Regions from separate parts of the Brevundimonas sp. DS20 genome, predicted to be linked through region 1. Evidence: riboswitches for the same ligand, from Rfam matches in the RefSeq annotation. Region 1 holds a riboswitch; the other holds the start of a gene.
What was found. A riboswitch is a leader RNA that binds a small molecule or an ion and turns the genes downstream of it on or off. The one in region 1 is predicted to bind cobalamin.
Positions count from the first base shown of each region.

Region 2: it holds a riboswitch for cobalamin, as region 1 does, so the genes downstream of both, JL11_RS03040 (TonB-dependent receptor plug domain-containing protein) here and metE (5-methyltetrahydropteroyltriglutamate--homocysteine S-methyltransferase) in region 1, are expected to answer to the same signal.

Region 1 is NZ_CP012897.1:1,952,124-1,957,555, reverse strand. Features, by position in the region: gene metE (5-methyltetrahydropteroyltriglutamate--homocysteine S-methyltransferase) at 156-2,498, opposite strand; cobalamin riboswitch at 2,609-2,809, opposite strand; gene JL11_RS09450 (porin) at 3,061-3,813, shown strand; gene JL11_RS09445 (GIN domain-containing protein) at 3,944-4,819, opposite strand; gene JL11_RS09440 (hypothetical protein) at 4,919-5,432, opposite strand, start outside.
Region 2 is NZ_CP012897.1:631,808-637,239, forward strand. Features, by position in the region: gene mutS (DNA mismatch repair protein MutS) at 1-1,886, opposite strand, end outside; cobalamin riboswitch at 1,985-2,124, shown strand; gene JL11_RS03040 (TonB-dependent receptor plug domain-containing protein) at 2,290-4,113, shown strand; gene JL11_RS03045 (aldo/keto reductase) at 4,097-5,017, opposite strand; gene maiA (maleylacetoacetate isomerase) at 5,108-5,432, opposite strand, start outside.

The sequences.
Region 1 (5,432 bases):
CGCGTCTGCATCCGGGGATGCACAGCCGGTCCAACAAGAGTGGCGGCTTATGCCTAGCGATTCCGATTTCGTCAAGCGCGGAACCGAGAGCGGCGACAGGATTTTCCACGCCGGTCGGAGGACGGTCGAACACCGCCTCCGCCGGCCGCAAATGATCAGGCCGCCGCCGCCTCCCCCGCCCTCATGAGCCGCGCCGCCGTCACCATATTGGCGAGCGCCGCCTCAGTCTCGGGCCAAGCCCGCGTCTTCAGCCCGCAATCCGGATTCACCCAAAGCCGGTCCTGCGGCAGCCTGCGCGCCGCCGCCTTCAGCAGGGCGGTCATCGCCTCGACCGTGGGGACGCGCGGCGAGTGGATGTCATAGACGCCCGGCCCGATCTCGGCCGGATAGCGGTAGTCGGAGAAGGCGTCGAGCAGCTCCATCCTGGACCGCGAGGTCTCGATGGAGATGACGTCGGCGTCCATGGCTCCGATCGCCTGAATGATGTCGTTGAACTCCGAATAGCACATATGGGTGTGGATCTGGGTTTCGTCTCGCACCCCCGAGGCCGTGATGCGGAAGCTTTCGACCGCCCATTCCAGATAGTCGTCCCAGTCGGCGCGCCGCAGGGGCAGGCCCTCGCGCAGGGCGGCCTCGTCGATCTGGATGACGGCGGCGCCGGCGGCCTCCAGGTCGATCACCTCATCGCGGATGGCGAAGGCGATCTGGCGGCAGGTCGTGCTGCGCGGCTGGTCGTCGCGCACGAAGGACCAGTTCAGAATCGTGACGGGGCCTGTCAGCATGCCTTTCACCGGTCTGTTGGTCAGCCCCTGCGCATAGCGCCACCATTCGACCGTCATCGGCCTCGGCCGCGCGACGTCGCCATAGAGGATGGGCGGGCGCACGCAGCGCGAACCGTAGGACTGCACCCAGGCGGCCTTTGTGAAGACGAAGCCGGACAAGTGCTCGCCGAAGTACTGGACCATGTCGTTGCGCTCGAACTCGCCGTGGACCAGGACATCCAGGCCGAGCGCCTCCTGCCATTTGACCGTTCGCGCGGTCTCGTCGCGCAGCAAGCGGGCGTAGGCCGCATCGTCGATGACGCCTCGCCCGTGATCAGCGCGCGCCTTTCGGATCTCAGTCGTCTGAGGAAAAGAGCCTATGGTGGTGGTCGGATAGGCGGGCAGATTCAGACGCCCCCGCTGAACCTGGCGACGAATTTCAAAGCAGGATTTTCTGAGCGCCAGGGCGGGGTCGGCGTCGGCGGCTCGCGCCTGGACCTTCGGGTCGTTGATGCGCGGCGAAGTGCGACGTGAGGCGACCGAGGCGGTCGAGGCGTCGAGCGCCGCCCTCACCGCCGCGCGGCCTTCATTCAACGCCCGCGCCAGGGTGGCCAACTCGGCCACCTTCTGCACGGCGAAGGCCAGCCAGTCCTTGATCTCGGGGTCTAGCCCGGTCTCCCGCTCCAGATCAATCGGGGTGTGCAGCAAAGAGCAGGACGGGGCGATCACCACCCTGCGCCCGGCCGCGACCAGGGGCTCCACCTTGTCCAGCGCGGCGTTGAGGTCCGCCTTCCAGACGTTGCGGCCGTCGATGACGCCAAGCGAAAGCACCTGATCCACGCGCGCTGCAGACGCGACCTGGGCCAACTGCTCCGGCGCTCGGATCAGGTCGATGTGCAGTCCGTGAACCGGCAGACGCAGCACGGTCTCCAGATTATCCCCGAGCCCGCCGAAATAGGTGGTCAGCATCAGCTTGATCGGCGGCGTCACATCGGTCAGCACCCGATAGGCGTGATCATAAGCCGCCCTCGCCTCATCGCTCAGATCGGTGACCAGGCAAGGCTCGTCCATCTGGACCCAGGTGGCGCCGGCGCGGGCCAAGGACCGAAGCACCTCGGCATAGACGGGCAGCAGGCGCGGCAGCAGGCCGAGAACGTCAAACGGCTCGCCCCGTGCCTTGCCCAGCAGAAGATAAGAGACAGGCCCCAGCAGCACCGGCCGGGTCTCGATCCCCAGCGCTTTCGCCTCCAGATATTCGTCCAGCGCCTTGGTCGAGCCGAGACGGAACACCTGATCGAAGGTGAACTCCGGCGCGAGATAATGGTAGTTGGTGTCGAACCATTTGGTCATCTCCATGGCCGGCGTCCCCTCGCCGCTCGCATGGACATGGCCGTGCGCACACGGCTGGCTGTCGCCTCGCGATCCACGGGCCATGGCGAAATAGGTCGCCAGATCGACGCGCTCCCCGCTCCAGCCGTAGGCGGCCGGCACGGCGCCCACCATGGCCGTCAGGTCGAGCACATGATCATAGAGAGAGAAGTCGTTGGACGGCACGACGTCGGCCCCCAGGTCGCGCTGGCGCGCCCAGGTCAGGGCGCGCAGCTCGGCGGCTGTGGACAGGAGGGTCTCGGCGTCGGTCTTGCCGGCCCAATAGGCCTCAAGCGCGGTCTTCAGTTCTCTCTTGGGGCCGATGCGGGGAAAGCCGAGGATGGCGACCTGGACGGTGTGGCGGGTCATGACGTTCGAAACCTGTGTTGTGGCCAGGCTTCGGACAGGGTCGCGCTGACGCCGACGCGGACGTGCAGGGTCCGGCGGCGCGCATGCGGCCTGACCGGACACCCCGCCGGAGGACGTTATCTGTCGGGGCAGGTCTCCTGGCTCACGGGTCGACGCCTCGGGTCCGGCCTTCCCGGCGTGAACGCCAGTGACACTAGATGGACCCTCGACTCGCCGCTTACAGTTGCGGGGGCAGCGCCGGTTTCACACCGGCTTCCCTCTTAGCTCCACGCACTGAAAGGCGCGCGGAGACCACGACACATCAAGATGACCCCACATTTTCGTCGCCGTCAATGCATATAAAGACATGCTTATATGATTATAGGATTGGCTGATCTTAACCCTTTGCCCCGAGATGCGCGCACCCCTGACACATTGTGACCACAAGGCGTGGCAGATGGGCCACACGACAGTTTCAAGACACTTACGTAACGACGATTTAATGCTCAGCTTCGTCCGCGCCTGATAGCAGCCGCCCTCCCCGGACCCCCATCCGGGTCGAGACTGCTAAGGACAAAACAAAATGAAGACGATCCTCCTCGCCACGGCCGCCGCCGCCCTGTTCGCCGCCCCGGCCTTCGCCCAAGACGCCGTCGGCTCGGTCGGCGTGACCTATTCCAACCCCTCGATCGAAGTCGCCGGCAACGATGTCGACGCCGACGTCTGGACCGTGGACGGCACGGTCGCCCTGCCGGCCGCCGACTGGACCGTGACCCTGAACGGCGCCGTCGACTACACCAAGGCCTTCGGTGAAGAAGACGTCACCGGCGTCGCCGCCGCCCACCTGACCAAGATGTGGACCTCGGACGTCCGCGCGGGCGCCTTCGTCGCCGCCAACGGCATCGGCTCGGGCGATGAGCCGGTCTGGACCGTCGGCGCCGAGGCCCAGAAGTACCTGTCCAACGCGACCCTGACCGGCCTGGTGGCCTACACCACGGCCGATGACGCAGACGCCGACATCTGGACCGTCGGCGGCGACGCCGCCTTCTACGTGATGCCGAACCTGCGCCTGAACGCCGGCGTCAGCTACAACAACGTCGATGTCGCCGGCGGCGACGTGGACGCCTGGACCTACGGCGTTGGCGCCGAGTACGAAATCGAGAACACCCCGTTCTCGGTCGGCGCTTCCTACACCCGCGCCGACATCGACTCGCTGGACGTCGACACCTGGTCGCTGGGTCTGCGCTACAGCTTCGGCGGCGGCCTGCAAGCGCGTGACCGCGCCGGCGCCGGCCTGGGCGTCTCGTCGATCACGAGCCTCCTGAGCGTCTTCTAAACCAGCCTGTCTGCTGACTAAAAAAAGGGCCCCGGCGGAGCGATCCGCCGGGGCTTTTTCATCGCCGCCGTCCCATTGCGGAAGATCCAGGGTTCCACGACCGGAGCCTTCCAGCGGCGAGAAGCGGATGTCAGCGTCCGATTCGGACAGAGCCTGAGCCGACGATTGACCGGGAGATCGAGCCGGTCACCGCCGCGACATAGACGCTGCCGGACCCCGCTATCGCCGCGTTGAGGTCGCGGGTCGTCCCTCCGTAGTGAACCTCGCCTGACCCGCCGATCGACACCGACAGCTTGTCCAGACGGCCCTGGCGCACGGTCACGCCGCCCGACCCGCCGATCGAAATATCCCCCTGGCCCGAGACGGCCGCCACATCGACCCGGCCCGTGCCCCCGACGCTGGTCTTCAGATTTCCGGTCGCGCCCGCCGCGACGGAGCCTGAACCGCCCACATTGGCTTCCAAGCTGCGTGAAGCGCCGGCTCGGATCGAGCCTGAGCCGCCGACGCTCAGTTCCAAGGCGCCGTCGACATTGGCCACCGTCCACGAGCCGCACCCGCCGCTGTCCAGTTCGACCGAACGCGCGCCGCGTCCCACGGCGCCGAAAACAGCGCCCTCCGCGCTAACGTCCACATCACGCGGGGTGCGCAACACGATCAGCGGCGCGTCTTCCAGACGGACGCGGCCCAGGTTGCGCACCTCAACACTGGCGCCTTCGCCAGGTTGGGCGGCGCCCGCACGCCCGGCGTTGCAGTTGCGGATGTCCCCGCCCCACATCCCGGTGCGACGCAGGCCGCCGTCGATGCGGACGTCCCGTCCCTGACGACGGACCTGAAGCGCGGGCAGCCGGGAGCGTCCCTGCGTCACCTCCACTGCGACGTCCTGGCGGTCTTCGACGATGACGACGACGCGCGCGACAGCGTTGCGGATTTCGACCTCGGCGGCCGACGCCGGCGCGGCTGCGGCGCAGGCGGCCAATGCGGCGGCGGCGATCAGAACGGTCTTCATGAGAGCTCCCTTTCCCTGACTATGGGAGAAGGGTGATCGCCCGGGCGACCGAAGTCATTTTAACTTCAGGTCATGAACCCGAATTAACCTGGCCCCGCCTCAGGCCCGGATCTCTCCCGCTCCGTCGGCGGCGCCGATCTGCGGTTCGAAGTCGCGTTCGAAATGGGCGATCCGGCTCTTCAACAATCCGGCGCGCTTAAGGGCCAGAGAGGCCGCCCAGCGGGCCGCCAGCTCGGGCGTCCCCATGGCGTCGGTGCAACGCGGGCGTCCGCCGCGGCTGCGAAGGACGGCGTTGGTGAACAGGGCTCCGTTTCGGAAACGCGACGGCCAGGTCTGGAAGTCCATCGACAGGCTGACGCAGAACCGATCCAGATTCTCAACCCTGTGCGGCGCATACAGAGGCCAGGTCAGCGCCCGGCCCGGCTCCAGATCGATGATCTGCGCCTCTCGCTCGAAGGCCAGGTCATAGGGCAGTTCCTCGGTCGTCTGGCGGGCGACCACCTGTTCCATGTTCCGTTCCGGCAACCGCCGTTCGTCGCCGGGATAGACGTAGATCCGCTTGCGCCCCCGCATGTGGAACAGGACCACCCCTGCCGCGTCGAAATGATAGGGC
Region 2 (5,432 bases), 1.3 Mb from region 1:
TCGCCGGCCGCCTTGACCGCCGCCTCGACCACCGGATGCCGCCCGGCCTCGACCGAGAAGACCAGACTGTCGTCCACCACCGGCCGAGTCGCCCCGGCCTCCTGGGCCCATTCCGCCAGGGCCGCATGGGCGTCCAGCTCGGCCAGAGCCTCCGCGACCGCCTGCAGCGGCTGGGCCAGGCGGGCGACTTCGCGCCGCCAGCCCTCGAAGGTCTCGGCCTCGATGGCCAGGGCGCGGTGACCGGCCTGGCTGATCCGGGCGTCCAGCTCCGACAGTTCGACCGTGGTGAACCGTACCTGGCTGGCCAGGGTCTGACGGTGGATGAAGGGACTGTCCGGCCCGGCCCGCAACAGACCCTCCGCCGCCTTGGCCGAGGTCTCCAGGAAATAGCCCAGGACGGCGTTGTGCTTGACCTTGAAGGGTACGCCGGACTCGGCGACCGCCCGCGCCTCCAGATCGGCCACCACCCGGCGGCTGTCGTCGCGCAGGGTGCGGGCGGCGTCCAGTTCGGGGCGATAGTCGGGGCGCACGAAGCCGCCGTCGCGGGCCAGATGCGACGGCTCGTCCACCAGGCCGTCGATCAGATCGGCCTTCAGCCGCGACACCTCGGGCGACAGGCTCAGACGATCCAGGGCCAGGGCGATGCGGCGCGGCCGGCCGGTGAGCGGGTCCACCTGACCGATGAACAGGCCCGCGATCCCCTCGGCGACGGACAGGCCCACGCGCACCGCCGCCAGATCGCGCGGACCGCCGCGCCCCAGGGCCAGCCGTCCGACCGCCCGCGCCACATCGGCCGAGGCCTTCAGCCCGTCGCGAAGGGCGCGCCGCAGATCGCGCCGCTCCAGCAGCCATTCGACCGCGTCGAGCTGTTCATTGATCGCCAGGGGGTCGCGCAGCGGCCGGGCGATCCGTTCCGCCAGGGCCCGGGCCCCGCCCGAGGTGACGGTGCGGTCGATACAGGCCAAGAGCGAGCCTTCGCGTTCGCCCCTCTGCGTCCGGTCGATCTCCAGACTGGCCCGGGTCGCCGGGTCGATGGCCAGAAACCCGCTCTCGCCCAGACGGCGGGGCGGGGCCAGGGCCGGAACCTTGCCGGCCTGGGTCGTCTCCAGATAGGCGGCGATCAGGCCGAGCGCCGAGACCTCGGCCTCCTCGAAGGCGCCGAAACCGTCCAGGGCCGCAACCCCGTACAGCCGCTCGACCCGCGTCCGCGCCGCCTGGGGCTCGGCGATGGCCGAGGCCAGGGCCTGAACCACGCCGCCGGACCCGTCCAGGGCGTCCCGCGTCGTCGGGTCGGAATAGATGCGGTCAGTGACCAGGACCTCGGACGGGCGGAAGGCGGCCAGGGTCGCCCCGAGATCCTCCAGCGCACAGGCGACGCTGTCCACCGCGCCGGAAGACAGTTCGACCACCGCCACGGCCGCGCGACCCTTGCGCACCGCTGCGGCGGCCAGCCGGTTGGCGCCGCGCGCATCCAGCAGACTGTCCTCGGTCAGGGTGCCGGGCGTCACCACCCGCACCACGCCGCGCTGGACCACGGCCTTGCCGCCGCGCTTCTTGGCCTCGGCCGGGTCTTCCAGCTGTTCGCAGATGGCCACCTTGTGACCCAGGCGGATCAGCCGGGCCAGATAGCCCTCCATGGCGTGGACCGGCACCCCGGCCATGGGGATGTCCTCGCCCTGGTGCTTGCCCCGCCTGGTCAGGGTGATGCCGAGCGCCGCCGCCGCCACCTCGGCGTCCTTGAAGAACAGCTCGTAGAAGTCGCCCATGCGGAAGAACAGGATGGCGTCCGGCTGTCCGGCCTTGGCCGTCAGATACTGGGCCATGAAGGGCGTGGCGCCCTCCAGAGCGGCGGCGATGTCAGGCGGGTGAGAGACAGGGGCGTTCATGTTGCGACAGGGTGACGGATCGCGTCCTGGCGCTCAAGCCCGTTGACCGGCTCTTGCACAGGCTTGTCGCCCCTGCGATAGGCCGGATCAGGCGGTTAAGGGAACACGGTGTGACGCCGTGGCTGTGCCCGCAACTGTAGGCGGCGAGAGCGTCGTCCGTCCGGGGTCTCGACCTCGGCGCCACTGGGTGACTGGGAAGGCGAGGACGGCGGTTTATGACCCGCAAGCCAGGAGACCTGGCCGCCGACGTCGCTCGCTCCTGTCCGGGACCAGACAGAGGCGCGGTTTCTCCGTGGAAGCGACCCGATCTTGCGTCGTCCCGACCTCGCGGCCGGGCGGATCGGCTCGCTGGTCACGACCCTGCGCGCGCATTCGCCGGGCCGATACGGGGATATCGCTCACAATGAAGCGCTCCATTCTTCTGTCGACGGCGGCCATGGCCGCCGTCATCGCCGCACCCGCTTTCGCCGATGAGGCGACCCAGCTGGACGAGGTCGTGGTCACCGCCACCCGCCTGCCCGCCATCGTCGCCGAGACGCCCGGCGCCCGGGTCATCGATTCCAGGATCATCGAGCAACGCGGCGCCGTCTTCGCCGCCGACATCCTGTCCGACGTGCCTGGCCTGTCGGTGACGCGAACAGGGGCCTTCGGCGGGATCGCCCAGGTCCGCATGCGCGGCGCGACGCCGGGCAAGACCCTGGTGCTGGTGGACGACGCGCCGGTCAATGATGCGGCCGAACCGAACGGCGCCTATGACTTCTCCAGCTTCGAACTGGCCGACATCGACCGGATCGAGGTGCTCAGCGGTCCGCAGTCGTCCCTGTGGGGATCGGACGCCATCGGCGGGGTGATTTCCTTCACCACGCGTGAAATCGACGGCGTTCGCGCCGAGGCCGAGGCCGGCAGCTTCGACACGGCGCGCGGTCGTCTGTCGGCCGGCGTCGCCAATGAGACCTACGCCTTCAGCGCCTATGTCTCGCGCTTCCAGACCGACGGGATTTCGGCGGCGGACAAGGCGGACGGCAATCCCGAGACCGACGGCTTTCGCAGCACGACCCTGGGCGCCAAGGGCCGCTATGTCCTGTCCGACGCGGTCAAGGTCGACGGCGCCGTGCGCTGGAACGACAGCCACGCCGACATCGACGGCTTCCCCGCGCCTGACTATGTGCTGGCCGACACCGGCGACGCCCAGGACAGCGAACAGTGGTCGGGCTTCGGTCGGGTGACGGCCCAGGCTTTCGGTCTTGATCATCAGTTCAGCATCTCGGCGTCCGATCTGGAGCGCACCTCCTACAGCGACGGCTTCGGCTCGACCTTCAGCGGTGACCGTCAGGCCTACCGCTGGCAGGCGGACGGTCAGGCGCAAGGCGTGGACTACGCCTTCGGCGTCGAACGCAACGAGGCCTCGGCGGCCCTGTCGTCAGGTCTGTCGCGCGACCTGTCGATAACCTCGGTGTTCGGCGTGGCCCGGTATGACGCCGGCCCGCTGAACCTGAGCGGCGGATTGCGGTACGACGACACGGACGATTTCGGCTCAAAGACCACGGGGCGGATTTCGGCGGCCTATGATCTGGCCGGCGGCTTCATCCTGTCGGGCGCCTATGGCACAGGCTTCAAGGCCCCGACCGTCAGCCAGGCGGTGTGCGACTATTGTTTCGCGCCCCAGCCGTGGCCCGCGCTGAAGCCGGAGACGGCCGACAGCGTCGAGATCGCCCTGGGCTGGGCCTCCGCCGGCGGTCGGTTCGAGGGACGCGCGACCCTGTATCGGCTGAACGTCGAGGACCAAATCACCTATTCCGCCGGCCGCTACGTCAACGTCGCCAAGACGCGGTCGGACGGGCTCGAGCTGGAAGGCCGCGCGCGCCTCGGCGCCGGTTTCGACCTGACCTTGGCCTACGCCTGGACCGACGCTGCGGACCGCACCACGGGCGCTCGCCTGCTGCGCGTGCCCGAACACGCCGGTTCGGCGACCCTGGGCTGGACGGGGGATCGGCTGTCGGGCGCCCTGACCGTGCGGGCGGAAGGCGATCAGGACGACTCTGGCGGCTTTTCCACAGTGGTCCGCGAGAGCTTCGTCACGGCCAATCTGAACGCGGCCTACGCTTTGACGGACAAGGTCGCCCTGACGGCGCGGATCGAGAACCTGGGCGACGAACACTATCAGCAGGTGTTCGGCTATGGAGAGCCCGGCCGGTCGGCCTATGTCGGGGTCAGGCTGCGCTACTGATCAGGTTGCGGGCGTCGGCGGCGAAGGCCGCCGGCGCCTCCAGCGCCAGTTCCGACCAGTCCAGGTCGGGACCGGGCGCATGGGCGGCCGCCAATATGGCGCGCAGCTCGGCGGCGGAGGCCACGCTGGCCACCACCCGGTCCACCGCCTCCAGAGAAAAGGCGTAGGCCAGGGCGGCCTGCATCGGATCGCAGCGCCGTTCCGCCAGGCGCCGTCGGATGCGCGACAGGGCCTGATCATAGCCGGTCAAATGGGCCGGAAGATCGTCGCCGGGGGCGAACAACAGGCCGCCGGCGAAGACCGAAGACAGGTGGACCTGGGCCCCCAGGGCCTTGATCTCATCCAGAATTCCCTCGGCCGCCGCGCGCTGATCCAGAAGATTGCAGGCGACCTGAACCACATCGGCCTCCAGGCGCCGGGCTAGGAGGACGGGTCCGTCCTCGACCGTGGCGCAAAAGCCGATGCTGCGAAACAGGCCGCGGGCCTTCAAGGCCTGCAGCCGGTCCCAAAGGGCCCGCCCCTCGGCGCCGGCCAGGTCGGCGGGATTGTTGACCAGCAGGGCCTCGCCCCGCGGCAGGCCCAGACGTTCCAAGGAGCGGCGCGCCCGCGCCTCAACCCGATCCAGTCCTTCGCCCAGGCCGACGGTGCGAACCGTGACGCGGAAGGGGGAGGGGAAGGGCCAGGCCTGGCCCAACAGCCGTTCGCCGTCGCCGGTCGGCTTGGTCGCGATCACCTTGACCCCCGCGTCCGCTCCCGTCTGCAACAGGAAACGCATCGCGTCCTCGCGGGCGCCCGACGGGGCGGCCATGAGGGGCTTGGCGGCGCGCTCGGGCTCGGTCACCACGGCCAGGGCCAGGCGATCGACCGGCGATGGCGCCGAGGGAGAGGGTGGGGACTGCGTCACCCCCCGATCATGCCCCCCAAAGCTTAAGGGAGGTTGATCAAGACCTTACGCGAGTCTTACTCATCGACCGCCGATATGGGTCGGGCGCGCTCAGCCGTCGGCGTCGGGCTGCCGGTCCGGGTGGGCCGCCTGAAAGGCCGGATGGGCCTGGGCGGCGGCCTCGACCGCCAGAAGGCGCGGCCAGGGCGTCAGGGCCAGATTGAACCGCCGCGCCGAATAGAGCTGTGGAATCAGATAGCAGTCCGCCAGTCCGGGACGATCGCCGAAACTCCAACCCGCACCGTGGCGCGCGACCAGGACCTCCAGAGCGTCGAAGCCCGGCGTAATCCAGCGCCCCGCCCAGGCGTCGACCGTCGCCTGATCGGCGCCGAACTCCTGACGCAGGGCGGTCAGGACGCGAAGATTGTTCAGCGGA